Regions from separate parts of the Rossellomorea sp. DA94 genome, predicted to be linked through region 1. Evidence: predicted binding sites of a transcription regulator. Region 1 holds the regulator's gene; the other holds the start of a gene.
The links. The regulator LexA, encoded in region 1, represses DNA repair genes until DNA is damaged. The targets are predictions, from matches to a motif close to CGAACATATGTTCG.
Positions count from the first base shown of each region.

Region 2: parE (DNA topoisomerase IV subunit B) is a predicted target of LexA. The motif match lies at 14,804-14,817, and genes of this name have one in related genera.

Region 1 is NZ_CP122397.1:2,073,715-2,090,062, forward strand. Features, by position in the region: gene P8596_RS10710 (class I SAM-dependent methyltransferase) at 1-567, shown strand, start outside; gene P8596_RS10715 (penicillin acylase family protein) at 756-3,125, shown strand; gene miaA (tRNA (adenosine(37)-N6)-dimethylallyltransferase MiaA) at 3,350-4,309, shown strand; gene hfq (RNA chaperone Hfq) at 4,337-4,570, shown strand; gene spoVK (stage V sporulation protein K) at 4,957-5,913, shown strand; gene P8596_RS10735 (trimeric intracellular cation channel family protein) at 5,963-6,571, opposite strand; gene hflX (GTPase HflX) at 6,775-8,028, shown strand; gene P8596_RS10745 (methionine gamma-lyase family protein) at 8,046-9,314, shown strand; gene P8596_RS10750 (MerR family transcriptional regulator) at 9,463-9,879, shown strand; gene glnA (type I glutamate--ammonia ligase) at 9,917-11,251, shown strand; gene lexA (transcriptional repressor LexA) at 11,429-12,049, opposite strand; gene yneA (cell division suppressor protein YneA) at 12,205-12,531, shown strand; gene P8596_RS10770 (YneB family resolvase-like protein) at 12,543-13,193, shown strand; gene P8596_RS10775 (DUF896 domain-containing protein) at 13,298-13,531, shown strand; gene tkt (transketolase) at 13,720-15,723, shown strand; gene sirA (sporulation inhibitor of replication protein SirA) at 15,978-16,348, shown strand, end outside.
Region 2 is NZ_CP122397.1:2,412,114-2,428,461, reverse strand. Features, by position in the region: gene P8596_RS12580 (precorrin-2 dehydrogenase/sirohydrochlorin ferrochelatase family protein) at 1-375, shown strand, start outside; gene P8596_RS12575 (hypothetical protein) at 428-676, opposite strand; purine riboswitch at 923-1,024, shown strand; gene P8596_RS12570 (xanthine phosphoribosyltransferase) at 1,137-1,727, shown strand; gene P8596_RS12565 (nucleobase:cation symporter-2 family protein) at 1,724-3,028, shown strand; gene P8596_RS12560 (long-chain-fatty-acid--CoA ligase) at 3,194-4,753, shown strand; gene P8596_RS12555 (ribonuclease H-like YkuK family protein) at 4,929-5,465, opposite strand; gene P8596_RS12550 (LAGLIDADG family homing endonuclease) at 5,672-6,643, shown strand; gene P8596_RS12545 (staygreen family protein) at 7,190-7,648, opposite strand; gene P8596_RS12540 (YybI family spore inner coat protein) at 7,716-8,480, opposite strand; gene P8596_RS12535 (alanine/glycine:cation symporter family protein) at 8,619-10,043, opposite strand; gene parC (DNA topoisomerase IV subunit A) at 10,304-12,742, opposite strand; gene parE (DNA topoisomerase IV subunit B) at 12,746-14,716, opposite strand; gene P8596_RS12520 (CoA-binding protein) at 15,006-15,413, opposite strand; gene P8596_RS12515 (ABC transporter substrate-binding protein) at 15,616-16,348, opposite strand, start outside.

The DNA of each region.
Region 1 (16,348 bases):
GGACTGGATGTCGTTAAGCCGAAAATATTATTTTTAGGGGCAGCTGAAGGGTATGAAGCCATGCAGCTTTCAGCCCTCTATCCCGGCAGTGAAATCGTGATGGTCGATTATGATTCGTTTTGTCGTGATATCCGGTATCGGGAATTTCCGGAAACGTACCCATTCCTCGGGCCAAATCCCTCCACAGGTGGATGGAAAACGTATTATAAAGGTGACTTTAAGACAACATACATCGTCTCGGATATCAGGGACTTATCGTTCGGAAGGGAGTTTGACATCGTTTTGAGTGTTGGGCTATTAGAACATTTTCCCGATGATTATAAGTCAGAAGTGATAGAGTGGCATCGGAAATTTTTGAAGCCAAATGGATACATGGTCCTGACTACACCAAGGGCTCAGCTTAAATCCAAAGTCTATTACGAAGTGATGGCGGATGTGATGAACCACACGTACAGGGAATTGATGACCATCGAACAGATGGGTCTGTATTTATATGAAAATGGGGCGGATATTTTACAGCACGGGTACATTAAAGTTCATAATGGAATCATTGCTAAAATAAGGTAAGAAATAATAAGCATTCAATTGATCCCCATTCAATCGAATGCTTTTATTATTTTGCTGTTGATTCGTCCACTATGAAAATTCTCCCTTTTGAGAGCAGGATTTTTCTCCTGAAAGGCTAATATTAAAGATATAATTATTTTTCAGAAAATTCTATATATAAACTGGGGGAAATTAGAATGGATGGAGGCATTGAGCTTCAGCATCAGAAAAAGAATAAACGTTTGAAAATAACGCTGTGGACCGCAGGGAGTATATTGTTTATCCTCCTCGGACTGTTGATCTTTGCAAATTATTATATTGACAGGTCTCTTCCCGTTACAACCGGAACCCTTACACTGAAGGGATTATCAAAGGAAGTGACAATCATAAGAGACAAAGATGGCGTACCACATATTCAGGCTCAAAATGAAAAAGATCTTTATATGGCACAAGGGTATGTTCAAGCGCAGGATCGTTTGTTCCAAATGGATTTAAGCAGGCGCCAGGCATCGGGAAGATTGAGTGAAGTCGTCGGAGAGAAGGCGGTTGATCGGGACAAGTTCTTCCGGACATTTGGTTTGAGGAGGGCAGCGGAGGTATCCTTTACAGCCTACCCTGACGAAGCAAAGCAGCTTCTGGAATGGTATGCCGAGGGAGTCAATGCATACATGGAAGAAGCCCAGGATGGGGGAAGGCTCCCTATTGAATTCACTCTATTAGGCTACAAACCTGAGAAATGGACACCGATTGATTCTTTGACCATAGGGAAATATATGGCTTTCGACTTGGGGGGGCATTGGCAGGGCCAGGCCTTCAGGTATTGGGCGCTGGATAATCTGTCGAAGGAGAAGGCTTATGACCTGTTTCCGACTTATCCGAAAGATGCGCCTACCATTCTCTCAGATATAGGAGAGCCACAGATTGATTTCAAGCAATCATTCGCTGCAGCAGTCATACCGCCGGAATTTAACGGAAGCAATAACTGGGTTGTCAGCGGAGATAAGACAAAAAGCGGAAAGCCATTACTGGCAGATGATCCACATCTATCACTGGGGACACCTTCCATATGGTATCAAATGCAGCTCGAATCACCTGAAGTCAATGTAAGTGGAGTGATCTTTGCCGGAATTCCCGGGATTATCCTGGGCCATAATGAACAGATTGCATGGGGGGTCACCAACACAGGTCCCGATGTACAGGACTTGTATATTGAAAAGCGTAGCGAGGAAGATCCCAATCTGTTTTTGTATGATGGGAAATGGGAAAAGGCAACCATCGTACAAGAACCGATCAAGGTAAAAGATGGTGGGACCATACCTTATAAAGTCACCATAACGAGGCATGGGCCGGTGATTTCGGAGTTTGCTCATCAAGATGAGGCAAAAGAAGTAATGTCCATGAGATGGACCGCTTTGGATCCGAGTCTTGAGCTCTCCGCCATCATCAATATCAATAAGGCGAAGAACTGGGACGAATTCGAAGAAGCCTTGGAAGACTTTCATGTTCCTACCCAGAATTTCGTATTTGCTTCTAAAGATGGCACGATTGCATACAAGGCAAATGGAAAGATTCCGATCAGGAAAAAAGGGGATGGGCTACTGCCTGTTCCAGGATGGGACCCTGATTATGACTGGCAGGGCTTCATTCCCTTTGACGAACTTCCGAAAGTGATCAACCCTGAATCAGGCTATGTGGCAACAGCGAATAATAAAGTTGTAACAGATGATTATCCTTACCATATCAGTCATCACTGGGCACAACCGTATCGATATATGAGAATCTCAGAATACTTAGAAGGAAAAAGTGATCTGACGATTTCTGATATGAAAGCATTGCAAATGGATCAATTGAATTTGCATGCACGGGAATTTGTTCCTATCCTTATTAAGGATATGGAATCCGTTTCATTGAATGGTGATCAAAGGAAAGCCATTGAGATGTTGAAATCATGGAATTATTTGGATGATAAAGATTTGGCTGCACCCCTGATCTTTCATCAGTGGATGAACGAAATATCAACGGGACTTTTTGAAAAGGATGTACCGGATGATATGATGAAGCTCTTTGAAGGGCGTCAAAGTGTTGTGGATGAACTCATCCGAAAAGCTCATAAAGGAGAGGAGTCCGAGTGGTTTGCAGATCAAGAAGGATACGAGACATTTTTGGCTAAATCCCTTGGAGGTGCACTGAGCGAGCTTGAGGAAGCATATGGATCTTCCATGGAAGAATGGGAGTGGGGAATGTACCATAGAGTCTACTTCGAACATCCATTGTCAAGCGCTTCCCCTATTTTAAAAAGGTTCTTAAATGAAAAAGATCCTGTACCTGTAGGTGGGAGCAGGGTCACAGTGGAAGCTGCAAGTTATAATGACGAAGGTATCGTGAATCACGGAGCTTCATGGAGATTCGCGATCGATACTTCCGATATGGAGAACGGCTATCATATTGTCGGCCCGGGACAGGCGGGTCATTACAAGAGTGAATGGTATCAAGATCAAATTGACGCTTGGGTAAATGGAGATTATCATAAAACCTCACTTGCAGGCTCGAAAGGAGATCAATTGATACTAAAACCATAACAAGTCTAAACTGCTAAAAGGGAATTCCCTTTAAGCAGTTTTATTTTTCTCGGTACAATCAGAACGTTTTATTATGGTAAGTAAAGGGTACATTCACTCCATGGCAAATTGTTTTTGAATAAGACCGGTGTAAATGGAAATACTGACAAGATGTGATTTCAAACCTTCTATTATTATGGTACGATAATATGTAAAGAAACAGTTACATAGAAAGCAGTGAACGTATGACAAGAATGAATAAAGAGAAAGTGATTGTCCTTATTGGTCCGACTGCTGTAGGGAAAACCAGTACAAGCATAAGCCTTGCAAAAAGATTCGATGGGGAAGTCATTAGTGGGGACTCCATGCAAATCTATAAGAAGATGGACATCGGAACTGCAAAAATCAGGGAAGAAGAGATGGAAGGTGTACCCCACCACTTGATCGATATAAAAGACCCAGAAGACTCTTTTTCAGTGGCGGAGTTTCAAAATCTTGTAAGAAAGAAAATATCCGACATTCATTCACGGGGGAAAATCCCTTTGATTGTGGGTGGAACGGGTCTTTACATCCAGTCAGTCCTATATGATTATCAATTCACAGAAACACCAGGCGATGAACATTATCGTGCAAAGTTAGAAGCAGAGCTTGAAAAGCATGGAACAGATCGTCTTCATCATAAGCTGGTTAAGGTGGACCCGGTTTCAGCTGGGAACATTCATCCTAATAATACGAGGCGTGTGATCCGTGCATTGGAGATTTTACATTGTACCGGTAAGACGATGAGTGAGTATCAAAGCTCCCAAACCCATGAGCTGCAATATGATGTTGCGTTAATTGGTTTAACCATGGATCGGGAGAAACTGTATGATAGAATCGATCTTCGAGTAGACCTGATGATGCAAGAAGGACTTTTAGAAGAAGTGAAAGCGTTATATGATGGTGGCCTGAGAGGCGTTCAATCTGTACAGGCGATAGGATATAAAGAACTTTATGACTACTTCGAAGGTACCGTCAGCCTGGAGACGGCCATAGAGAACCTTAAGCAAAACTCCAGAAGGTACGCCAAACGCCAGCTTACCTGGTTCCGAAACAAAATGGATGTTGCCTGGTACGATATGACAGAAGAAAGTTTGCACAGCAAAAATATTGAGGACATTTCAGAATTTATTGCAGGAAAGCTTCAATTAAAGTCGAATAAGTAATGTAGAGATAGAAGAGGAGGACTAACCATGAAACAATCCATTAATATCCAAGATCAATTCCTAAATCAATTGCGAAAAGACGGTTCACTCGTAACGGTATTCCTTTTAAATGGCTTCCAGATTCGCGGTCAGGTAAAGGGGTTTGATAATTTTACCGTCCTTTTTGAAACAGAAGGTAAACAGCAACTGGTATATAAACATGCCATTTCAACATTCGCCCCGCAGCGAAATGTTCAAATAAATTTTGAAGAACAAAATTAATGTTCGTGTGAAAGCTGCCCTCTGTGGCAGCTTTTTATATTGGGTCCGATTGTTGAATGCAAGAATAATTAATGAAATGTACAGTAAGTGAATAGGATAATAGAGAGGCTTAAATCTTCATCACCCTATGTCTTTAAAAATAAAAAAATCGACCCTGAAAAGTAATCACCAAGGGGCTTTTGTAGAGTATCAAATTGTATTCCAAAAGATAAGTGAGTCCGAAATGAAAAATGCATTCACAGCGTAATTCTATTTATTTCTCGGGAAAGCGCAGGAATAGACAGGATTCTTTTTATTTGTCGAAAAAAATAAGATAAAACGACAGGCGTTTATCACCCTTATATCTTAGATGTGTATATTGTCTTTAGAATGGTGAGGTGAAATCTTTGGATCAACCAATGAGAATGAAAAATAACGGTCAAATCAGTATAGTATTGAATTCACAAAAAAGAAGTTCAGTACGCGAAACGGTAGATTCGGCTCCTCAGTCCCTTCCACAAGAACATGTAGCGTTGAAAGAAATTGAAGAAGAACTTGGCTCCCTTGTCGGAATGGAAGAAATGAAAAAAATGGTGAAAGAAATTTATGCATGGATATATGTGAATAAAAAACGGGAAGCCATGGGTCTGAAGGCAGGGAAACAAGCTCTTCATATGATGTTTAAAGGGAATCCGGGCACTGGTAAAACGACGGTGGCGAGAATCATCGGAAAACTGTTCTTAAAGATGAATGTGCTTTCGAAAGGACACTTAATCGAGGCAGAGAGGGCTGACCTGGTCGGAGAGTATATTGGTCATACGGCACAGAAAACAAGGGATTTGGTAAAAAAAGCACTGGGAGGGATCCTATTCATTGATGAGGCATATTCACTGGGCAGAGGTGGAGAAAAGGATTTTGGAAAAGAGGCCATCGATACTCTTGTGAAACATATGGAAGATAGGCAGCATGATTTTATCCTGATCCTGGCAGGGTATTCAAGGGAAATGGAGCACTTCCTTACCTTGAATCCGGGTCTCCAATCACGATTTCCCCTTGTGTTTCATTTCCCTGATTATTCTGTGGATCAGTTGATGGAAATCGGCAAAAGGATGCTGGATGAAAAGCAATATTTATTGAGTCATGATGCCGAAAGAAAGATCCGTGAACATTTAAGTGCAGCGAAAAACACATTATCTCCAATGGCGTTTTCAAATGGGCGGTATGTTCGGAATGTACTTGAAAAATCGATACGATCTCAAGCGATGAGGCTGTTGTTGGAGAATTGCTACGATCGACATGATTTATTAACCATACGCAGCAATGACCTGGTCTTTACTAAAACAGCGTCGGATCACCATACTTAGTAAATCGAAAAACAAAAAAATGCATTCACTTGTGAATGCATTTTTATGATTAAACATGAGCCCGTAAACTTCTATTCGGTAACCTCCATTTATATAGGTAGGAGAGCACCCGTAAAGCGGTTGTAATGATGAAAAGGGTATATAGCTCTAACGCTGAATTGACTATACCAAGTCCAATCGCAGCTCCACATAAAACTGCCCATACTGCATATATTTCCGATCTGAGGACTAAAGGTTTCCGTCCAGCCAGAAGGTCACGGATCATTCCACCACCACTACCGGTTAAAACGGCAGCCACGATGATTGCACTGATGGGGTGGTTCATTTCAGAAGCATATAACGCCCCCTGAATCGCAAAAGCCGATAGACCGATCGCGTCAAAGAAATTCCCCCACTTCCTCCAATGTTTTAAAAGGTTATTGGGGAACAGAAAGACCGCTGTAATCGAGAGAAGGGCAATCTGAAACAACATTCCCTGCTCCCATAAAGCGGAAACGGGAACACCAATCAGTAAATTCCGGATGGCGCCTCCACCGAATGCCGTGACAATCCCTAATATATAAACACCGAGGATATCATATTCCTCTTCCATGGCAATGATAGCTCCTGAAATAGCAAAAGCAATGGTACCGATGATACTCAGTACTTCCCACGTCATACACATTCCTCCTCACCCTATTACAATATGCTACATGCCATTATGTAGAATCTTGAAGTGGTGTTATGTCATAATCAAACATACTGATTTTAACACGTATGTGCTTATTTGCAACCATTTTTCATTGCTTTTTACATAGAGATTACGATGCGGATTTGATATGATGGAAAATAGAATGAAACGGAAAGAAAGAAGGTTGTTTTTTGAAGAATGAAAATCTAGAAAAAGTCATTCTGGTGGGATGTCAACTGGACGATGATGACCTGCGTTTTCAGTATAGTTTAATGGAACTTGAGGAGCTGACAGCAACAGCTCAAGGAAAAGTTGCCGCCACCTTGATTCAAAAGCGTGACAGGGTCCATCCAAGTACGTATATCGGAAAGGGTAAACTGGAGGAACTGGTCCTGTTGGAAGAACAATTTGAAGCGGACATCATCATATTTAATGATGAACTATCCCCCAGTCAGATTCGGAACTTATCAAAGGAACTAAACGGCAGGGTGATTGACCGGACACAACTGATATTGGACATTTTTGCACAGCGTGCCCGCTCAAGAGAGGGGAAATTACAAGTAGAACTTGCACAGCTTCAGTACTTGCTGCCGAGACTCATCGGGCAGGGGGCGTCCCTCTCAAGGCTGGGCGGCGGGATAGGCACCAGGGGGCCAGGTGAAACGAAGCTCGAAAGTGATCGTCGACACATCCATAAGAGGATTGACGATATTAAGAAGCAATTACAAACCATAGTTGATCATAGAGAAAGGTACCGCGGGAGAAGGAAACGGAACAAAGCTTTCCAGATTGCACTCGTCGGATATACAAACGCTGGAAAATCCACGTTGTTCAATCGGATTTCAATGGCTGATTCCTATGAAGAAAATCAATTATTTGCTACCTTGGATCCGATGACGAGGAAAATGCCTTTGCCAAGTGGATATTCCACGTTACTGACAGATACCGTAGGGTTCATTCAAGATTTACCGACCACATTGGTTGCGGCATTTCGATCTACCCTTGAAGAAGTAAAGGAGGCAGATCTCCTTCTTCATATTGTGGATAGTTCAAATCCTGACTACAGTCAGCACGAAAAGACAGTGCAATCCTTATTGAAAGACCTGGAAATGGATGGACTGCAGCAGCTAACGGTATACAACAAGCGGGATGCGATGGATCCCGAATTTGTTCCCGACAGTGAATCAGACACCATCCTCATAAGTGCCTTGAACGAAGAAGACCGAGGGAAGCTGCTGATTAAGATAGAAGAAATCGTAAAGAATCAAATGATACCTTATCATGTACTTATCCCTGTGAATGAAGGGAAGCTGCTATCCCAATTAAAGAGTGAAACCATCTTGAGAAAATTGGAATTCCAAGAAGCGAGTCAAGTATATGAAATGACCGGATTTCACCTTGAAGATCATCCGATATCAGGAAGCATCAAGAAATTTCAAAAGTAGAAGGGAAACAACACCAAATGTTTGAACAATTAGTAAATGGAACGGCATTACAATCACTTGTGACGAAAGTGGAAGCAGAGATCAAAGACATACATAAAAAAATCGATGAACGGTCTGAAAGCAACCAGTTCAACGTTTTGAGAGCGTTTCAGAAGCACCGGGTAAGCGATTCTCACTTCATCCCTTCCACAGGATATGGCTATGACGATACAGGAAGGGACACCCTGGAAAGCATATACGCAGACGTGTTTGGAGGCGAGGCAGGACTTGTGCGACCTCAGATCATTTCTGGTACCCATGCCATCTCCATCGCTTTGTTCGGTATACTCCGGCCGGGAGATGAACTCGTGTACATAACAGGGAAACCATATGATACATTAGAAGAAATTGTAGGAAGCCGAGGGAAGGGTACAGGTTCACTCAAAGACTTCCATATCGACTATCAGAGCGTTGATTTAGATGAGTCTGGAAAAGTCGATTTTGAAAAGGTGGCAACGACCATTACTACAAAGACAAAGATGGTTGGGATCCAGAGATCAAAAGGGTATGCCAACCGCCCATCCTTTACAATTGAAGAAATAAAGGAAATGATTGATTTCATTAAAGAAATTGATCCAGGAATTGTGGTATTCGTAGATAACTGCTACGGGGAATTTGTCGAAGTGAAAGAACCCTGTCACGTCGGGGCGGATCTAATGGCGGGCTCCCTTATTAAAAATCCTGGTGGTGGCCTTGCGAAAACAGGTGGATATATCGTCGGAAAGAAAGAATATGTAGAAGCATGTTCCTTCAGGATGACCTCGCCGGGAATCGGAGCGGAGGCAGGGGCATCTCTCTACAGTCTTCAAGAAATGTATCAAGGATTCTTTTTGGCGCCTCATGTGGTCGCACAATCATTAAAGGGAGCGGTTTTCACGTCTGCACTACTGACCGGTCTTGGCATGAATACAGACCCTTCGCCTCATGCCAGGCGCACGGACTTAATACAATCGGTGCAATTTGATGACAGGGAAAAGATGATCGCTTTCTGTCAGGCAATCCAATCAGCCTCACCGATCAATTCTCATTTCACACCGTATCCGAACTATATGCCGGGCTATGAGGACGATGTCATCATGGCCGCGGGTACGTTCATTCAGGGAGCAAGCATTGAACTATCGGCGGATGGACCTATAAGACCACCTTATATAGCTTATGTTCAAGGCGGGTTGACATACTCCCATGTGAAAATCGCCGTTTGCTCAGCGGTGGACAACTTAATTGAAAAAGGTTTAATCACCATATAAAAAGGATATTAAAGGAGTAATTGGATAGTCTAAAGTGGACTATCCAATTCTTTTGATTACTTATGTAAGAAAATCTAACATTTGATTGACAGAACTCCTGACATTACATATAATGAATTCAAGAAGGAAAATAAAAGGAGGAATCAAGATGAGCGGAAGTGAAATTCGTCGAACGATGGCATTATTTCCAATCAGTATTGTCATGCAGCTCACGGACTTAACGGCTCGTCAGATTCGATACTATGAAGAGCATCAACTGATAAACCCGGCAAGGACCGAGGGGAATCGTCGGCTCTTTTCCTTGAATGACATTGATAAGTTATTAGAAGTAAAGGATCTGTTAGATCAAGGTATCAACATGGCAGGGATTAAGAAGATCTTTTCTGTGTCCGGCCATAATGAAAACAAAGTCGTATCTGACGTAAGTAATGAAAAGGAAGAAAAAGCAAGACAGGATCTATCTGACGACGAGCTGCGTAAATTACTTCGCAATGAATTGATCCATTCCGGTCGGTTCAATCGATCATCTCTGCGTCAAGGAGATATGTCCCGCTTCTTTCATTAAATAAACCCTTTAATAAACTTGAGGAGGAATTACGTAAATGGCAAAGTATACTAGAGATGATGTGTTAAGATTAGCGAATGAAGAGGGAGTTAAGTTTATTCGACTACAATTCACCGACATTTTAGGGACGATCAAGAACGTAGAAATCCCTCTTAGTCAGCTTGAAAAAGCTTTAGATAACAAAATGATGTTTGATGGTTCTTCCATTGAAGGATTTGTCCGTATCGAAGAATCAGATATGTATCTTTTCCCTGATTTAGACACATGGTTGGTTTTCCCTTGGACAGCTGAAAAAGGGAAGGTAGCCCGTCTGATCTGTGATATTTACAATCCGGATGGCACTCCGTTTGAGGGAGATCCCCGTAATAACCTAAAACGTATTTTAGGTGAAATGGAGGAACTTGGGTTCACTGACTTCAATCTTGGGCCAGAGCCGGAATTCTTCCTCTTTAAATTAGATGTAAATGGCGAACCAACATTGGAATTAAATGATAACGGTGGCTATTTCGACCTCGCCCCTACCGATTTAGGGGAGAACTGCCGTCGTGATATCGCTTTAGAACTTGAAGAAATGGGCTTTGAAATTGAAGCATCTCACCATGAAGTAGCTCCTGGACAACATGAGATCGATTTCAAATATGCAAATGCATTAAAAGCTTGTGATGATATTCAGACATTCAAACTGGTAGTTAAAACGATTGCCCGTAAACACGGTTTGCACGCTACATTCATGCCGAAACCATTATTCGGTGTAAATGGTTCAGGAATGCACTGTAATATGTCCCTGTTCAAAAATGGAGTGAACTCTTTCTTTGATGAAAAAGGTGACTTGCAACTAAGTGATACTGCCCGTCAATTCCTTGCTGGTATCATTAAGCATGCCACTGCTTTTACAGCTATCACGAACCCGACTGTCAACTCATACAAGCGTTTAGTTCCAGGATACGAAGCACCTTGTTATGTTGCCTGGTCTGCACGTAACCGTAGCCCGTTAATCCGTATCCCGGCTTCCCGTGGGTTAAGTACACGCGTTGAGGTCCGAAGTGTCGACCCTGCAGCAAACCCTTACCTTGCTATGGCTGTATTACTTGCCGCAGGATTAGATGGAATCAAGAATAACCTACCGGCTCCTAAGCCGATTGACCGCAACATCTATGTAATGGACAAAAAAGAGCGTGAAGAAGCAGGTATCGTGGATCTTCCTGCAACATTACATGCGGCTCTTGAAACATTAAAAACAAATGAAGTCATTGTTAAGTCCCTTGGCGAACATATATTCGAACACTTCGTGGAAGCGAAGGAAATCGAGTGGGATATGTTCCGTACACAAGTACACCCTTGGGAGCGTGAACAGTACATTCAAATGTATTAATGACCAGAAACCCTCAACGATATATCGTTGAGGGTTTTTTGCACGAAGTTCGGGTTGAGAAGGGAATCTGGGAAGGAAACGATATGAAAAAAGCCTGAGGATGGAAATTTCGGCTTCCAACCTCAGGCTTTTTCATTATAATGATAAGCGTCTTATCCATGCATACCGATGCTATTATCAGTGAACTTGACGATACACCCCTACCACTTTACCCAAAATGGAGACGTTTCGCAAAATGATTGGTTCCATTGTTGAGTTCTCTGGCTGCAGACGTACATAATCCTTTTCTTTAAAGAAACGTTTTACCGTTGCTTCATCTTCATCGGTCATGGCAACGACGATATCTCCGTTGTTCGCTGTCTGCTGCTGGCGAACAATGACAAAATCCCCATCCAATATGCCGGCTTCGATCATACTGTCACCCATGATTTCAAGCATGAAGACCTGCTCATCAGAAGGGGCCATCCGCTCGGGCAATGGGAAAAATTCTTCCACATTTTCAACAGCCGTAATCGGTTGACCTGCTGTAACTTTACCGATTAAAGGAACGTTTACTACACGTTGTCGCGGAATCGTATCTTCTTCAAGGTCCAGAATTTCGATCGCTCTCGGTTTAGTCGGATCACGACGGATCAGACCCTTACTTTCAAGCCTCGCTAAATGTCCGTGTACAGTGGAACTGGAAGCAAGTCCGACAGCTTCCCCGATTTCACGTACGGAAGGGGGATACCCTTTTTCTCTGACTGCAACTTTAATATATTGTAGTATGTCCTGCTGTCTCTTCGACAATTTTGTCATGTTCACGCACCTCTATTATAGATCTTATGTTCCCATTATAGCATGTCACGATTATTGATACAAACATAAGTTCGAATTTTGTTGACACCAAACGAGTGTTCGTATTACAATGAAATCAACAAAACAGAACAAACATTCGTATGGGGGTAATATTTATGTTAACACATATTTGGAATCGATTCTCTTACATTATTATATTATTTGTTTTAGTCCTTTCGGCAGCTTGCTATTTATTAATCAATATGACTAATCAGCCTTCCTACAAAAGTATCACAGTAGAGGAGGGTGATACTCTTTGGACTATTGCCAAACAGTATAATGAAGAATATTCTATGACAGTGGAAGAATTTATCGCCTGGGTTGGGGAAGAGAACGAATTGAATTCTTTTGCCATCAAGCCTGGTGAATCACTTGTTTTACCTATTGAAAATCAAACAATATCAACTCAATCAGATTTCGAACTGGTCATGAACGAAGAATAGAGGGATAGAAGATGAAAGCAGTCATATACTGCAGGGTAAGTACCAAGAAAAACACACAGGAAACATCATTGGAGCGGCAGGAAGAAGAACTGGTTAAATTGGCAAACGAACATCATTATGAAGTAAGTGCGGTCATCAGGGATCAGGCGAGCGGCTTTGAATTGGACCGTCCAGGTGTTTTGGAACTTTTGGATCTGGTCAGGGATAAATCAATCGAGGCAGTGCTTATCCAGGACGAAACAAGAATCGGCAGGGGAAATGCCAAGATCGCCCTTATCCACTGTCTGTTAAAAGAAGAAGTAAAAATCATCAGTCAGACTCATAGTGGTGAATTACATTTATCCGAATCCGATTCTATGGTCATCAACATTGTCAGCATGGTGGAGGAATATCAACGCAAGCTTCATAACCTTAAGATTAAGCGGGGCATGAAGCGTGCTGTGGAAAATGGCTTTCAGCCTCATAAAAATTTAAAAAACAAAGGAAATGTTGAAGGAAGGGAACGCATTGAAGTCCCGGTCGAGGAAATCGTGCGATTAAGGAAAAATGAATTAACCTTCGCTGAGATTGCAGCTACTCTCAGGGGATTCGGATACGATGTATCCAAAGCTACGGTACATAGACGCTTCAAGGAATATATGACGTCCCGTGATCATGCATAACCCTTGTTTTATCTCCTTTATTCTAGTAACATGACGGTAGTGTGATACACTGCTTCTAGAATGTTTTAGAGTTTGCAAACTATGCAATAAAGGAGTTTTTATAGATGCTTTCAAAATCAAAAATGAATAGAATCAACGAACTTGCCAAAAAGTCCAAAAGTAGTGGACTCACTGAGCAGGAAGCGAAAGAACAGACTAAACTTAGAAAAGAATATCTAGAAACGTTCCGTCAATCGATGAAGGGAACAATTGAAAATACACGAATCTTTGATCCGGAAGGAAATGAAGTCACACCTAAAAAGATCCAAGATATACAGACTAAGAAAAAAATGCATTAATCAAAAAACTTCCAGGCCAACTTTGAAAGGTCCTGGAAGTTTTTTGATTCATTTTACTCCCTTATGATATTTAAAGGGTTTTTTATTTTCAACGATCATAAAGTCATGTTATCATTCAAGATAGTTGTATAAACTATCAAAGAAGATTAATATTAATAAGGTACATTAAAAGGAAGGATGTCTGACATATGTTTGATAACACAGATCAATTAGCAATTAATACAATTCGTACATTATCAATCGATGCGATTGAAAAAGCAGGTTCCGGGCACCCGGGAATGCCTATGGGGGCAGCTCCAATGGCGTATGCACTTTGGACAAGATTCATGAATCATAACCCTAAAAATCCAGAATGGTTCAACCGCGACCGTTTTGTCTTATCTGCGGGACACGGTTCGATGCTGTTATACAGCCTACTTCATCTATCTGGGTATGATGTTTCTATGGAAGATCTTAAAAATTTCCGCCAATGGGGAAGTAAGACTCCAGGACATCCAGAGTACAAACACACTCCTGGTGTAGAAGCAACAACTGGTCCGCTTGGACAGGGGATTGCTATGGCAGTTGGTATGGCATTAGCTGAAAGACATTTGGCCACTACATATAACAAAGACCAATATAATATGGTCGATCACTTTACATACTCCATTTGTGGAGATGGTGACTTAATGGAAGGTGTTTCCTCTGAAGCTGCTTCATTGGCTGCACATTTAAAATTAGGACGCCTTGTTGTTCTTTATGATTCCAATGATATTTCACTTGACGGAGACTTGGATAAGTCCTTCTCTGAGAGTGTTAAGGGACGATTTGAATCCTACGGATGGCAGTATATCCGTGTTGAAGATGGAAATGATCTTGAAGAAATTTCCAAGGCAATCGAAGAAGGTCAAGGAGACACAACCCGCCCGACAATGATTGAGGTCAAGACCGTAATTGGGTACGGAGCCCCGAATAAATCAGGTAAATCTGCCGTTCATGGTGCACCTCTGGGTGAAGATGAAATGAAGCTTACCAAAGAAGCCTACAAGTGGACATTCGATCAGGATTTCCACGTGCCTGATGAGGTTTACAGTCGTTTTGAGGAAAAAATCCAACAAGCTGGCTCTGAGAAAGAACAGGATTGGGCCAACCAATTCATTAAATACAAAGAGGAACACCCTGAACTGGCCACTCAATTAGAAGCGGCAATCAAAGGTGAACTACCGCAAGGATGGGATAAGGACATCCCGGTATATGAAGAAGGAAAAGCATTGGCAAGCCGAGCTTCTTCCGGGGAAGTGTTAAACGCCATTGCCCAAAATCTTCCTTCATTCATCGGTGGTTCCGCTGACCTTGCCGGTTCCAACAAAACGATGATCAAAGATGAGAAAGATTTCATGCCTGAATCCTATGAAGGCAGAAATATCTGGTTCGGAGTCCGTGAATTCGGTATGGGTGGTGCCATGAATGGTATGGCTCTACACGGAGGACTTCATGTATTTGGTGGAACATTCTTCGTATTCAGTGACTATCTAAGACCTGCTATCCGTTTGGCGGCTCTAATGGGCTTACCTGTGACCTATGTGTTCACACACGATAGTATCGCTGTGGGAGAAGACGGACCTACCCATGAACCTGTTGAACAGCTTGCATCCCTTCGTGCCATGCCTAACCTGTCAGTGATTCGCCCTGGTGACGGAAATGAAGTGGCTGCAGCCTGGAGGTTATCGTTAGAATCGAAAGATCAGCCTACGATGCTTGTTCTGTCCCGTCAGGACCTTCCAACGCTTAAAGGTACGGCTGATAAGGCCTACAACGGGGTAAACAAAGGTGCTTATGTTGTCTCTGCTTCAGGTAAAGAACAGCCTGATGCCCTGTTGATTGCAACTGGTTCTGAAGTACATCTTGCGGTAGAAGCGCAAAATGCCCTTGAAAAAGACGGTATCAGTGTTTCAGTTGTGAGCATGCCTTCTTGGGATCGTTTCGAAAAGCAATCAAAAGAATACAAAGAATCCATCCTGCCTAAGAGCGTGAAAAAACGCCTGGCTATCGAAATGGGATCTCCAATGGGCTGGGATCGATACGTTGGCGATGAAGGTGACATCCTGGCGATCAATGGTTATGGTGCATCTGCCCCAGGAGCCAAAGTGATGGAAGAATATGGCTTCACTTCTGAAAATGTAGTATCTAGAATCAAAGCTTTACTTCAATAATCGTGAATGGAAAAGGTCGGCTCCTTACACTCTCTAAGGAGTTGGCCTTTTTCTTTTGGGTAAGTACAATAGGAGTAAAGGTGGAAGAGATTGGGTATAGAACAAGTAATGTATAAATCCTACGATACATCCCTTAACATTCAGGGGAGATAGAATAGGTTCGACAAAACTAGTGCAGATTTTCAACAATTTATGACAATGACTCCCTTCTAGTTGATTTATACTATATGAAAGAAAGGTAGGAGGGAGTAAAGGTGCGAAATTATCAAATCTATTGGATTGAAGAGTTGTTTGTTCAACATTACTATGGTCGTGAAAGAATGTTCTATCAATTGTTTTCTGATTGGGAAGCGAGTACAGGTGATCTTCACGATATCGTCTCGAAACAAGTAGATTACATTACCAAACCGATTCCATACCTTCCTACCCAAAGACTCCTTCAACACGAAATTACGAAGGTTGAAGGGGCAGCCTGGATAAACTCCGTTGCGACAATCGAAAGAGAAGAATCAGGTGCGACACTCGTCTTGAATGAAAAGTCGATGTCTTTGAATGCCTGGGGGCACGATGAATCTGAATATATCTTTTTTGAAATTTTACGGAGGAATATGGGCCAGCTACTGGC
Region 2 (16,348 bases), 340 kb from region 1:
GATGATGTAAATGAAGCGTTCATCGTCATCGCTGCCACGAATAAGCGATCGGTGAACGAGCAGGTGAAAAAGTACTCCGACAGAAATCAGCTTCTATGTGTAGTGGACGATGGGGATTGTGGAAATATGCAGATGGTCTCCTTTACACAAAAAGGGACTTTCACCATTGCTGTTTCTACAGGCGGTGCTAGTCCATTCTTAGCAAAGAAGCTTACGAATCAACTGTCTCAATCATTTGATGATTCCTTCATTGAGAAGCTTGCAATCATTTCATCTGAGAGAAAGGATATCAAAGCATCGGATTTACCTGAATGGGAAAAAAGAAAGCTGTTAAGAGAACTTTCGTATAAGCTTGAGGTAATGGAAAATGAGTAAAGCATGGGGAGTATAGTTTCCCCATGCTTTACTCATTTGTCATCTATGAAGATTATGATCCGCCCTCTACAAGGCTCTGATTTATTTTTTGCTGATTCAAATGTACAAGCTCACTTAATCCTAAGAAAAACATCGTTGCTCCCAAAGAAAGAAGATATAGCAGCCAAATGGCAGATGTCATATCCTCGATCCCGAAAATACCGGATTTAGAAACATCCAATTTCATTGCGGTAATACTACCGGCAAAAAATAAAAACCATGCAAATACTTTAAGACCTATGGCAACGGCATTTTGTTTCATAAAATCCCTCCTGTTTTCCAATAAAGATGAAAAAATCACTACATAATATGATTATAGTTCTGACCATTGAAGATATGACTTTTTATCTATTTTATCAATGAGATATTTTCTGAACCTATTTCCCTTTGTAAAGGGAATCGTTAGAAAACACTTCTTTTTTCACGAACATTTAACTTTGAATTTGTTTTAATGTTAGGAAATGAGTCTTTACAAAAGGATAAGTTGACGGTATACTAACCACTATCAAAACAATCTTACTTTTTCACTCATATAATAGCGGGGATATGGCCCGCAAGTTTCTACCGGATTACCGTAAATGGTCCGACTATGGGTGAGCAATGATAGGTGCGTCTTTATGGACGCTCTTTGCCTAACCCAAAGGTCATTGTCTCACTCTGATGTGAGCACAATATCCTTTGGGTTTTTTAGTATCTACAACAGGTAAAGGAGCGGTTCATACATGAATGTATTAAAAAATAAGATCAAAGCGGAGGGTGTCGTCCTTTCAGAAACGGTATTAAAGGTCGATTCATTCCTTAATCATCAAGTGGATCCGGAACTGATGATGGAAATTGGAAAAGAATTTGCGCATCGTTTCAAAGAGGAAGGAATTACGAAGATACTGACCATTGAATCGTCAGGGATCGCCCCAGGTGTGATGGCTGCCCTTTACTTGAATGTTCCACTTGTCTTTGCACGAAAAAAGAAATCGTTGACGCTTACAGAGGGAGTTCTTACTTCAAAGGTGTATTCATTCACAAAGCAAGAAGAAAATACCATTTCCATCTCGAGGGAGTACATACAAAAAAATGATCGAGTCTTATTGATCGATGATTTCCTGGCAAACGGGCAGGCAGCATTGGGGTTGATCGACTTAGTGAAACAGGCGGAAGCGGTTGTCGCCGGAATCGGGATAGTCATTGAAAAGTCATTTCAAAATGGCGGGAAAATCGTTCGGGATACTGGCTATAGAGTGGAATCTTTAGCTGAAATAGAGTCCCTTGAAAACGGAGAAGTACAATTTAAGGAAGAGGAGGCGACTGTATCATGAAGAATCAGCCTCTTAAACTGGCTTCACTTGGTATCCAGCATGTTCTTGCCATGTATGCAGGTGCGGTCATTGTCCCCTTGATCGTCGGAGGGGCCCTTGGACTTTCGGGAGAACAGCTTACGTATCTTGTATCCATCGATATTTTTATGTGTGGAATCGCGACCCTGCTGCAAGTGTGGAGTAATCGATTCTTCGGGATCGGACTACCGGTTGTTCTCGGATGTACGTTCACCGCAGTCGGCCCTATGATCGCGATTGGAGGTCAATATGGGATCTCAGCCATCTATGGATCGATTCTCGTTTCAGGTCTTTTCGTCATTGTGATCAGTAAATATTTTGGGAAGCTTGTCCGCTTTTTCCCGCCAGTCGTGACGGGTTCTGTCGTGACGATTATTGGAATCACACTGATCCCTGTTGCCATGAATAATATGGCAGGCGGTCAGGGAAGTGCCGATTTTGGTTCATTGGAAAATTTGTCATTAGCATTTGGAACGTTGGTATTCATATTATTCTTATATAAATTCTTTACAGGTTTTGTCCGCTCAGTATCCATTTTACTCGGACTGATGGCAGGAACGGTTGTCGCTTTCGTTCTCGGAAAAGTCGATTTCAGTGCTGTTGGCGATGCTTCGTGGTTTCATATGGCTAAACCATTCTACTTCGGGATGCCGACCTTTGAAATAACAGCCATCCTCACGATGATTCTTGTAGCCATGGTCAGCCTGGTAGAGTCAACGGGCGTGTATTTCGCCCTTGGGGATATCACTGATAAAAAGATTTCAGAAGAAGATTTAGCAAAAGGGTATCGTGCAGAAGGACTGGCCATCGTCCTCGGTGGATTATTCAATGCATTTCCGTATACGGCGTATTCTCAGAATGTCGGATTGGTTCAGCTTTCGGGTGTGAAGCGGAATAATGTGATATATGCAACGGGTGCTTTCCTTGTGATCCTTGGTTTGGTCCCAAAAATCGGTGCACTTACCACTGTGATTCCTGCTTCCGTATTGGGAGGTGCGATGGTCGCCATGTTCGGTATGGTGGTCGCGTACGGAATTAAAATGCTGAGTCACGTGAATTTTGCTTCACAGGAGAACCTATTGATCATCGCGTGTTCTGTAGGAATGGGACTTGGGGTAACGGCTGTCCCTGAATTGTTTGCTCAAATGCCAACAAGCATCCGCATCTTGACGGATAACGGAATCGTGGCCGGCAGTTTAACCGCGATTGGGCTGAATATCTTTTTTAATGTGTTATCTAAACGTAAGTTGAATGTTGTGGTGAGGGAGCAAAAAGCTTCATAATTTTGATAAAACCGTCATTTCTATTCCATTTAGAGATGACGGTTTTTTCTTCATGTTATATTTCTGAATTATCTGATATCAAGGAGGGGAAAAGGACACCGGTCACGAACATTATGGGTAGGGAATGTGTCAGAATGGAACACCTTACTTAGAAGGAGGAAGAAAATGTACGCAACCACTGGATCTATTTTTGACCAAACGGTAATGAAATTCCGCAATAAGGAGGCAATCGTAGAAGAGAAGACTGGTAAACGGTTGACCTTTGGGGAGTGGCAGGATGAAGTACATCGTGTGGCCAATGCCCTCTTGGAAGCAGGCGTAAGGAAAGGGGACCGGGTTTCTACTTATCTATTCAATACATTGGAGTTAGCCAATGTCTATTTTGCATGCGGGAAAATCGGTGCCGTGATCAATCCGATAAACTTCCGGCTGAAAGGGAAGGAAATACACTTTATATTGGAAGATGCAGAACCTAAGGTCGTACTGTTTGAAGAAGCTCTTTCCCAACCGATTGATGGGATATCCAAGAACTTTCCTCGGACCCTTTTTTGGTATGTGGGGGACAACACGCCAGCATTTGCTCAAAGCTATCATGAGGTAGTGAGTCCTTGTTCCACGGCACTTGCTGATTTTTCAGTAGAAGACACGGACATATATGCCATCATGTACACGAGCGGTACCACCGGCAGACCAAAAGGAGTGCTCCACAGACACCGGGATATGGCGGAGCAAAGCTTGATTTGTACATCGGTTATGGGGCTTACACCAAATGATATCGGACTTGTGACAGCGCCCATGTTCCATTGTGCCGAACTTCATTGTTGTTTCCTTCCACGGGTACAAGCGGGAGCGAAAAATATCATCGTTCATCAGTTCAATCCCCAGACGGTATTGGAGGTCATACAACGTGAGAAAGTCACCAATCTTTTCGCGGCACCGACCATGTGGAATATGCTTCTCCAGCATGGGGTGGAGGAGTATGATACATCATCACTCCGGGTCGGTCTCTACGGGGCTGCCCCAATGGCACCTGTTCTTGTCAGGGCTCTACAAGAAACAATGAATGTGGACCTGATCCAGGCGTATGGTCAGACGGAAATGGGGCCAGCGGTTACGTTCCTGCTACAGGATGAACAGCTGACGAAGGCTGGTTCCGCCGGTCGTGCCGCTTATAACCATGAAATACGAGTGGTAAGACCCAATGAGAACGTTCCTTCTGATCCTGACGATATGTGTAAACCCGGTGAAGTCGGGGAAATCATTGTCAGGGGCTCATGCACGATGCTTGAATACTTTAACCGAAAGGAAGCGACGGAAAAAGCGTTGTATAAAGGCTGGTACCACTCCAGTGACTTAGGTTTCATGGATGAGGAAGGATACTTGTATGTGGCCGACAGGGTAGATGATATGGTGATTACAGGAGGGGAGAACGTCTATCCCCGTGAGGTAGAGGACGCCCTCCATGTTCATGAAGATGTGTTGGATGTCGCCGTCCTCGGTCAGCCTGATGAAACATGGGGAGAGCAGGTTTTGGCAGTAGTGGTATCGAAAAATCCTTCTCTTTCATCGGGGGATCTAGATTTATTTTTGAAGAATGGTGATCTGTTGGCAGATTATAAGAGGCCACGGGAATATGTATTTGTGAATGAGCTTCCACGTAATGCAAGTGGGAAAATTCAAAAGTTCCTGCTGAGGGAAAATTTTAAACACCAGGAAAAACAATGATAAAGGGCTGTCGAATCGAAATGGAACGTATGTTCTTTTTGGGAAGATAAGCATATAGGGTAGAAAACAAGAGATATATGAAGAATTTTAAAGATAATGAAATTCAAAACGCCTGGAAATACTTTTCCAGGCGTTTTGTTATGAGGGTTTGAAGAAGTGAGGGAGGATAGATGGCTCATTTTGTATAACGGTTGGCATAGCTCGAAGCCACGAAAGCATCAGGTTTAATCTTCGGTTCCACACCAGTGGCTTCCATCCTTGAAACCATCTCTTTTACAAACTTACTCGTTTTATTCTGCTTCCCATTTCCGATGTCAATATGCCCCTCCATAGTAAACGAGGCTCCGGCATAAATGTAAGGAAGGACGATATCGATTAACTGAGTTTTTCTTTCCTCAGTAAACAACGAAACAATTTCTTCGGATAATGATAACTCGTATGAGATCCGCTCATGCAATTGCAGCATTCTTCTTGGGATTATCAGTTTTCTTATACATGCCCACACACCTTTTCCTTCATTTAAGATGACAATTCCTGTTATGAAGGTCGTATGTGAGTGATGAACTTGAGAATCAGTCCCAACCATTAATCGATAGTGGCCGTTTGGCTCTGATTGCATGAATTTCACAATATGTTCAAAGACCTGGTCAAATGACATCCCGATTTCCTGTAGATTTTGAAATGAAAAGTGATGATGTTTACCGTTTTTCATCTTTTCAATCACAGCTTTCTTAACCGATTTGTGAGTGTAAGGTGTAGATTTTATCTATATTCTATGATGAGAATTTATTTAGTGTGAGATGATTACCTATGATTATGATTTTACCTAAGTCTATAAATATTTTGAGTTTCTATCTTTGATAATAGAACGTTTGTTCGGTAAAATAGAGGTACATATGAATAAAGGTGGTGCTTTATATGACTAGAAATAAGAAATGCACCCTAGAAAAATCTGAAATTATAAAGATGTATGAAGAAGGTGAAAGAACAGCTGAAATTGCCCGGAGAGCGAATGTATCCGCCCGTTATATCAATTCAGTATTACAAAAGAATAAAGTGGTCAGAAACCCACACGGGAGCTGGAAACGAAAATACAGGGTTAATGAGGATTACTTTAAGACCTGGAGCAACAACATGGCCTATATACTCGGGTTTTTTGCTGCAGACGGGTATATCAGCAGCAGCAATCATACGGTTTGTTTTTCTCAAAAGGATCCCGATATACTAGAGCAGATTCGGGAGGAACTTCAGTCAAATCATCCATTAGTGATGAATAATACGGATGTATATACACTTATTATTGGGAGCAAGGTTATGAAATATGACTTGATGAACCTGCACGGAATGACCAGTGACAAATCAAATGCACTTCAGATACCGGAAATTCCAGAAAAGTATTTGAGTCATTTTGTGAGAGGGTACTTTGATGGGGATGGGAATGTGAACTATGAAGGGTATACGGTAACCTTCGTGGGCAATTCCTTAGGCTTTCTGTTATCTTTGAAGTCAGTATTTGACCTGAGAGGCTTCACAACAAAACTGAAGTTAGTCAGAAATCATTACAGACTATTCATTGTGAGTAGATTATCATTAAAAATGTTTGCTGATTGGATCTACAGAGAAAAAGAAATATATTTAGAACGGAAGTATTCAGAATTTGAAAAGGAATCTTTAGAAGCTACAGAACTTATCAATAAAATCAGTATGGCGAAAACAATTTTAGAAAAAAAGAAGAACTTCTTAGAGTTGTATAGCCATTGTATTGATGTAAATAAAGCATGTAATGGAATTGGAATAGATCTAAAAACATTGGATATATGGTTAAGGAATGATTTAGAATTCGAGGACCAATTCAATCTGATTAAAAAGGTGGTAAGAGACTTCACTTAATAATAGTGAAGTTTTTTTATTTCATTTACTAAGCAGGTGAATTTACGCTAAGCAGGTGAATTTACGCAATGTCATTTTTCTAGTTACCATAATGTAAATTATAGGAACCTAAATAAAATCACTCATTTCAGTCTCGTATCACAAGTATACTGTTTATAATGAGACAGAAGAAAAAATAAGGATGATCAATCATGATTATCTGTAATTTGTTATATCGTTATCAAATGTTTCAATCCTATCAGTAGTTATCTGGCTATAAATCCAAAGCAAGTTATAAAGAATCAATTCTTATCACCATTCAAATGCTATTATCTGACTCTTTAAGTTTCCAATCGAAATATTTAAGCATTCTTGTTATTTTAATGTTCCTTTCCTAATTACTGGATTCTGTCTATTCAGCTACTTTAGTTTACATAATATCGGAGTGACGATTCATACTCCCCATATGATTTTTCGTCCAATAATCGATCACATTTCCTGATTCGATGGTAATTCCCACTATAAAAAAAGCATAAAGAGTCTCTCGGTCCTCTCTATGCTTATGCATTATTTAATGAGATATTGTCTTGGTGTTCCGAAATAAAGCGTTTGCTGATATTCAGGGAATATGGATTCAAAACAGATGATAATGGGTGCATCAAGAAGCCATGGATAATACGTGTAAAAGCCTTTATCCCCGTTTACCATTGCTGCGAGGGCCAGTGGCAGCTCCTTCTTAAAGATCATGAATCGTACATTGGAAAGCTGCTGATCGAATTCCCCCCCACTGATATATACAGTCCCGGTCAGCGTATATTGACCGAGATTCCGTCTCCATTCTCCCAACACTTCGTCCCTCATGGTCATATTGATCTTTTCAAGATCATAGCGGCAGCCGATACTTAAGTATAGTTCGCCTGTCGTATCGGAATGGGTTAACGTGTACTTCCTGTTATCAATGGGATTAAAGACGGACGCAGGCGGCAGATATTGAACCGTTAACTTTTCAGGCTTAAATTCACTCATGCATAAGCCTCCTTTACAGTAATGGGCTTACTACAGAGTATGACGTTTGCCTAGAAACGGTTCTCTTTCAATTTTCTTTCCACTTGATTTTGATCAACTTCCATTCACCTTTTTCATAATACCAATAAGAAGTGGCTGTACCGATACCATCAGCATGGTAGGCACCACTGATTTGCTGATATCCCTTCAGCCCTTTTCCGCGTTTCCCAAGGATTTTGACCGGTTCGAAAAACGCATACGGTCCCACCATTAATTCCATAGGTTCATTTAGATTGCCGTCGGTATAAATTCCCAGTCTTTCGTATTCCTCTTTCCGATCGCTTAAATCCACTGTGTAGGATTGGTTTGTATCCACAAACGTAATGGATGCCTTGTATTGATCTTCAAATTGAGCTTGAATCGTAATGGGCTCAGGCAATCCGATATTGACGAGCTTATTGTCGGCCAATGTATCGAGAGCCATATTGTATAGGCCGCCGCTGCCACCTGTTGCAGCTGAATACAGCATATCCTTAATACCATCATGATTTAGATCGACAAATTGAATTTTCGGTTCATAACCACCCTCATAATCAATCCGGATGTCGCTTCCCTTGGACGTCTTGATATCCGCCCAAATTTGTTTGAGAAACAGGGCATCAGGAGAAAAAGGAATCGCTTTGAGTGTGATCGTATCTTTCTTACCATCACCGGTTACATCTTTTTTATATACTTTTAAAGTCATTTCATTTACTGGTTGTTTTTCCATCGGTTCAGTGGAATAGTTCCCGGCAATGGCATGGAGCGACATAATAAAAAAGGCACCGAATGCAAATAGTAATTCTTTTCTCATGATTCTCTCTCCTCAGTGGAAAATTATTCATCATTATTTTCTCCAGAGAAGGTAATTCTATGTAATCAATATCCATCTTATTATTCCTTTTACATAATAAGAAAAAGACCGGCCCCTATTCAGGCCGGTCCATTCTTGCTATTGTTGTTCTCTTACTTCAGGCTTTGCTTCCCAGCTTTCAATGCCCTTTAACCCACTAATCGAATCAGAGTAGAAAACAGGATCTTTCCCCTGCCTTTTTTGCTCTCTATAATCCCTTAATGCAGCAATGGCAATCTTGGCTAGTAATGTAATGGCAATCAAGTTGATGATGGCCATCAGACCCATGAATAAATCGGCTAAGCTCCATACGATATCGAGTTTCACAACGGCTCCGAATATCACCATGCCAAGAACAGCGATTCGATAGATAAACAGGGAGACCGGACTGTATTTAATGAATTCGATATTGGTTTCCCCGTAATAGTAGTTTCCGATGATTGAACTGAAAGCGAACAGGAATATGGCGACAGCGACAAAGGTATCCGCCCATGCACCCACATGGAAGCTCAAAGCTGCCTGAGTCAGTTGAATGCCATCGATCCCGGTTGTATATTGATCGGATAAGATGATCATGAAGGCAGTTGCCGTACAGATCAGTAACGTATCTGTGAAGACACCCAGCGTTTGGATCAATCCTTGTTTAACAGGGTGCGTAACCCCTGCAGAAGCCGCTGCGTTAGGTGCACTACCCATACCCGCTTCATTCGAGAATAATCCACGCTTGATTCCCATCATGATGGCTGCTCCTACTCCGCCGCTTGCTACTTCTCGAATACCGAATGCATTCTCAAAGATGACCACAAACATGTCTGGAAGCATGGTGATGTTGGTGACCAGAATATAGAAAGCAAGGATCAGATAAAGAACGGCCATGATCGGAACGACGATTTGAGTGACACTCGCGATCCGCTTGACACCACCGAAAATGACGAGTGCAGTTAGCACTGCCAGAATGATGCCGACTGTCATTCGATCGAATGAATAGGCTTCTTCCATAGCAAGTGATATGGTATTGGATTGGACAGAGTTAAATACAAGACCAAAACAGAAGGTGATGATGATGGCAAACAGAATCCCCATCCAACGAGCATTTAGTCCTTTTTCCATGTAGTAAGCAGGCCCACCACGATAACCGTCCTTTCCGTCTTTCACTTTGTAGATCTGAGCGAGTGTACTTTCCACGAAACTGGTTGCTCCACCGAGTAAGGCGATCAGCCACATCCAGAACACAGCTCCTGGCCCTCCGCCTGCGATCGCTGTTGCCACACCGGCAAGGTTACCGGTACCGACTCGCGAAGCCGTACTGATGGTGAATGCCTGGAAAGAAGAAATCCCTCGTTTTCCTTCTGAAGAAATGGTCGTTTTATCCGTTAATAGTCTCCCCATTTCTCCTAAATAACGGAACTGTGCGAATCGTGTGCGTAGCGAGAAATATAATCCGAGTCCGATTAATGCCACGATTAGTATGTATGACCACATATAATCATTCAAGGTGCCTACGATACTTGTTAATAACTCCATAAATGTTCCCCCTAGTTGTTTTATTTTTACAAATAATGGTTGGGCCATTGTATGTTTACCCATTCAGACATTGTTTTAATCTATCAAAAAAAAGGTTTTTCTTCAACAGATAGATTCATATTTTTGAAATAATATGAATTGTAGTACAATCCAATACCGGCATTGTACTACAATATTGAATGAATATACATTCAATATTCATCCTTACCCTTATGATGGAAAAAAGCGACCAGAAATAATTCTGGTCGCTTTTTGAATGTCTATTCTTTTACTTCGGATGTACGGGATTCTGCCCAGGTTTCACAAACGGAGCCGCTCTCCCCTTCATCAATCACAAATGAACCATTTGAATAGCGGTCATTTGGTCGAAGGTCTGAAACATTTACCTCTTCTGCTTTCCCTTTAGTTGTTAGTAGCCCTACTTTATCTGTATCTTTCACTGCTTCTATGCTCACTACACGATGAGGATTGGATTTCAATTCCCGAAGCATAATGACTCCGCGTTTAGCACGTGACGTTTTTTCGAATTCCGCCAGTTTCATTTTCTTCACGGCCCCACGCTGCGTAGCCAGGAAAATGAAGTCTTTCGCTGGGTCTCTTATGATCTTACCGGATACGACAAAGTCGTCATCCTTGAGGTTGACCCCTTTCACTCCCGCTGCCCTTGGTCCGACGATGTTCACATCTTCTTCTGCGAACCAAAGGCCGTAGCTTAAGTGCGTGGCAATGAAAACATCATGTGATCCATCTGTTATATGGACATCAACGAGCTCATCGTCACCTTTAAGATTGATTCCCACCAGCGGACGGGAATATCGTTGTGCTTTATATTGAGGCAGCTCTGACCTCTTGATCATACCGTTCTTGGTGACAAACAGTAAGTAGTGCGACGGATCAAATTCCTTAATCGGAATCGCTTTAAGAACCTGCTCATCCCGGTCGATCGGGACAATATTCCCTACATGCTGACCTAGATCCTTCCATCTGATATCCGGAAGCTCATGGACAGGGCAATAAATATAGTTCCCTTTGTTTGTAAATACGAGAAGGACATCTGTCGTATTCATTTCATATTGTCCCAGGAGCCTGTCTGTTTCTTTCATGGCAAGATCCTGACCATTCGATGCAGAATAAGAACGAAGGCTGGTTCGTTTCATATATCCATCCCGGGTCACGGTGACCATGACATCTTCACTGGCAATCAGCACTTCCAGATTGATTTTGATTTCTTCGATTTTTTCCTCGATTTGAGTTCGTCTGGAGTCAGCAAATTGCTTTTTGATGGCTTTTAGTTCTTTTTTGATCACACTGTAAAGTTTGCTTTCACTTTCCAGTATTGCCGTAAGTTCTTCGATCGTTTTCGCCAATTCTTCCGCTTCTGCTTGAAGGGCGGTAATGTCTGTATTCGTCAAACGATAAAGCTGCAAGCTGACTATCGCTTCAGACTGTGCTTCTGTAAACTGGAACTTCTGAATTAAGTTATCCTTTGCATCACGCTTATCCTTTGAAGCCCGGATAGTTGCAATCACCTGATCCAATATAGACAGTGCTTTCATAAGACCTTCAACGATATGCTGGCGGTCCTTTGCTTTAGTTAGATCATGCCTGGTCCGGTTGGTCACCACTTCTTTTTGATGCTGTATGTAAGCATCGAGCAGTTCACGTAATCCCATCAACTTAGGACGTCTATTATGTATGGCAACCATATTGAAGTTATAGGTGATTTGAAGATCACTGTTTTTATACAGGTAGTTTAAGACACCTGATGCATCCGCATCTTTTTTCAGTTCAATGACGATGCGCATCCCATCGCGATCCGTTTCATCGCGGACTTCTGCAATCCCTTCCACTTTTCGGTCCACACGGAATTCATCCATCTTTTTGACGAGATTGGCTTTATTGATTTCATAAGGGATTTCCGTAATGACGATCTGTTGTTTGCTGCCACGGATATTTTCGATATCTGCTTTCCCTCTGACGACAACCTTTCCTTTTCCGGTTTCATAGGCTTTCCGGATGCCATCAACCCCTTGGATGATGCCCCCTGTCGGGAAGTCCGGTCCTTTTAAGACCGTCATAAGGTCATCGACTGTACTCTCAGGCTTGACCATCCGCATGATGGCTGCATCAATCACTTCACCGAGGTGATGAGGCGGGATATCCGTTGCATAACCTGCCGAAATACCGGTGGAACCGTTGACGAGTAAGTTCGGGAACCGTGACGGCAAAACAGTCGGTTCACTTGATGTATCATCGAAGTTCGGAACAAACTCCACGGTTTTTTTATCGATGTCACGAAGAAGCTCCATGGATATCGCAGAAAGACGGGCTTCAGTGTAACGCATCGCTGCCGGCGGATCTCCGTCCACGCTCCCGTTGTTCCCATGCATTTCAACCAGGTAGTTACGTACCTTCCACGTTTGACTCATCCGTACCATGGCATCATACACAGATGTATCACCATGGGGATGATAGTTACCAATAACGTTACCGACGGTTTTCGCTGATTTCCGGAACCCTTTCTCCTGAGTGTTCCCATCCACATACATGGCGTAAAGAATACGCCTTTGTACCGGTTTCAATCCATCACGTGCATCCGGTAAAGCACGCTCCTGGATGATGTATTTACTATAACGTCCAAATCGGTCGCCAAGCACCTCTTCCAGAGGTAAGTCTTGATATCTTTCTACAGTTGTCATTGATTACCCCTCCTCTCGGACCGTAATGTTTTCGTTTTCGAGAATGCTTCCGTCTTCTTCCAATCCAAAGGCTACATTGCTTTCAATCCATTTACGGCGAGGTTCTACTTTGTCACCCATAAGAGTGGTCACACGGCGTTCTGCTCGTGCAGCATCATCAATGCGTACCCGGATCAACGCCCGTGTTTCGGGGTCCATCGTCGTCTCCCACAGTTGATCTGCGTTCATCTCTCCAAGACCTTTATAACGCTGGATCATATATCCTTTACCCACTTTGGAGATGGCCCCTTGAAGCTCATCATCCGTCCATGCATATTCAAGTTTCTGTTTCTTTCCGGTTCCCTTGCTCACTTTGTACAGGGGTGGAAGGGCGATATACACTTTTCCTGCTTCTAACAATGGTTTCATATACCGGTAAAAGAAGGTCAGTAAGAGTACCTGTATATGCGCTCCATCCGTGTCCGCATCGGTCATGATGACAATCTTGTCATAATTGATGTCGTCCACATTGAATTCAGGACCGACTCCACCGCCTATGGCATGGATGATCGTGTTGATTTCTTCATTTTTGAAGATGTCCTGAAGTTTGGCTTTTTCCGTATTGATGACTTTTCCCCGAAGTGGAAGAATCGCCTGGAATTTGCGGTCGCGTCCTTGTTTTGCAGAACCTCCTGCTGAATCTCCCTCTACCAGATAAAGTTCGTTACGCTGGGGGTTTCTGGATTGGGCCGGTGTTAACTTACCGGATAGGACGGTTTCAGAACGCTTCCGCTTCTTTCCATTTCGTGCATCTTCCCTTGCTTTACGTGCCGCTTCACGGGCCTGGGCCGCTTTAATGGATTTCTTGATAAGAAGGGAACTCGTATCAGGGTTCTCTTCTAAGAAATAGAGAAGATGTTCTGACACGACTGCATCAACGGCTGATCGTGCTTCGCTTGTCCCCAGTTTCCCTTTTGTCTGCCCTTCGAATTGAAGAAGATGTTCTGGTATACGTACAGAAACGATACTCGCCAGTCCTTCACGAATGTCGGTCCCTTCAAGATTTTTATCCCTGTCCTTTAAAATCCCCGCTTTACGGGCGTACTCATTAAAGACACGGGTCATGGCCGTCTTCGCGCCGGCTTCGTGGGTTCCTCCGTCTTTAGTACGGACATTGTTTACAAAGGATAATATGTTCTCTGAAAATCCATCATTGAATTGAAAAGAAAACTCCACTTCAATCGTATGATGTTCCCCTTCAAAGAAGGCTACGTTATGAAGGACGTCTTTTTCTTCGTTCAAGTATTGAACAAATGCCTGGATCCCGCTTTCGAAATGAAAGACTTCTTTCTGATCATGACGTTCATCAATGATTTCGATTTTTAACCCTTTTAACAGGAATGCAGATTCCCGCAGGCGTTCACATAGTGTTTCGTAATTATAAGTGGTATTACTGAAAATCTCGGGATCGGGTTTGAAATGGATACATGTGCCTGATTTTTTGGTCTTTCCGATCTTTTCGAGGGTGGTTTCAGGCTTACCGCCATTAGTGAAACGCTGTTCATATTTCATGCCATCCCGTTCGATCGTGACGACAAGCCACTCGGACAGTGCATTTACAACAGAAGCCCCTACACCATGGAGTCCACCACTTGTTTTATAGCCTCCCTGCCCGAATTTCCCTCCTGCATGAAGAACAGTCAGAATAACTTCAGGTGTCGGCTTCCCGAGCTTATGCATTCCTGTCGGCATACCCCGGCCTTTATCTTGTACTGAAATGCTATTATCTTTATGTATCGTAACAATAATCTCATTCCCGAAGCCTGCTAATGCTTCATCCACTGAGTTATCGACAATTTCGTATACTAAATGATGCAAGCCTCTTGAATCGGTAGAGCCTATATACATACCAGGTCTCTTACGAACGGCTTCTAAGCCTTCTAATACTTGAATGGCATCATCATTGTAATCCATGGTCTTATTCTGGTTGGCCACGAACATTCCCCTTTCAAAACTTCTCTAACCGTAATAGTGTGGTTCTTGTAAGCTATTATTGGTTATGTCTCTATTAACTATAACACAAGAACATCTGTTCGTTTACCTGTTTTGATCAATCTCTAAGGTAAACCACTATTGCTTATTGTAGCGTTTTATTTGATTTTCGCAAATGGATTTTCCGTGAACCCCTTAAAATATGTCCTGTTTCCACAGGATTATTCCCATTGTCAATGTGAGGTCTGGACGAAAAAAACAAGCGGTCAGAGCCGCTTGTTACGAGTGAGGATTATTTGGTTAAAGCATGTTCAACCTTAATACAGCGATCCATAATGACTGTATACCCACGTTCCTTTAAAAAGCGATATGCCTCTTCATTCATGACACCAAGTTGCGCCCAAAATACGTTTGAATCGATCTGGTCGAATTCTTCCGCGATTTCAGGTAAAAATTCTGAGCGGCGAAATACATTGACGATATCAACAGGTCCTTCGATCTCCTTCAGGGTGGATACAGCCTTTACACCCAATGCCGACTCGATGGTAGGGTTAACGGGAATGATCTCATATCCCTGGTCCTGCATGGCTTTAGACACCATATAGGATGTCCGTTCAGGATTATCACTTAAACCAATGACGGCGATGCGTTTTGATTGTTTCAGGATGTTTCCAATTTCTTGTCGTGATGGATTTTCCATGGTTGTTTACCACTCCTTCATTGATCCTTAACGATAAATGCTTGCACTGTTTCTTAAGTCCTATTCTTCTTTTATACCATATTTCCCTTTAATTTTTCAAAATTTTATAAAATTATCTAAATAAAAGGAAGTGTCAAGAGAAAGGTCAGGGAGCGTTTTTGCCATCCCTGCACCTTCTTCCCCATTGACACTCCCGTTTTACTTACTTATTGATCAAGCCTTTGGATATTAGGAATTCACGTGCGACATCTTTGGGATCTTGTTTATCCATATCCACTTTAGCATTCATTTCGCTCATTTCTTCTTCCGAGATTTTGCCTGATAATTCATTCAACACTTTCTTTACTTCAGGATGCTCTTTCAGTACTTCTTGACGAATGATCGGCGCAGCATCGTATGGTGGGAAGAATCCTTTATCATCTTCTGTCGTTTTTAACTTATAACGCTGAATCCGTCCATCGGTTGTAAAAGCAGGAATAATGTCAACATCCCCGTTCTTAACGGCTTCATACATAATGTTCGGGTCAAAGCTTTTCTTTTCTTTGAATTCGAATCCATATGCTTCACTGAAGGCATCGTATCCGTCCCCTTCGCGTTCATAGAACTGGTGGGGTGCACCGAAGCTCAAGTCTTTGGAAAGTGGCACGATATCTGAGAAAGTCTTTGCATCGAAGTCCTGATCCCCGGTATAAGCAAGCGTATACGTATTTTCAAAGCCAAGTGGCTTCAACCAGGTGACATCGAACTTTTTCTCATAGCCTTTACGCACTTGTGAAAGGATTTCATCTGCTGAAGCGCCTTCTTTTGCTTGTTCTTTCAAGACCGCTTCAAGGCCGGTACCTGTATATTCCACATAGACATCAATGTCGCCTTTTTCAAGGGCTGGTGTGAGAATCGATACTTCCCCTAACCCTTCTTCGACTTTTATATCAAGA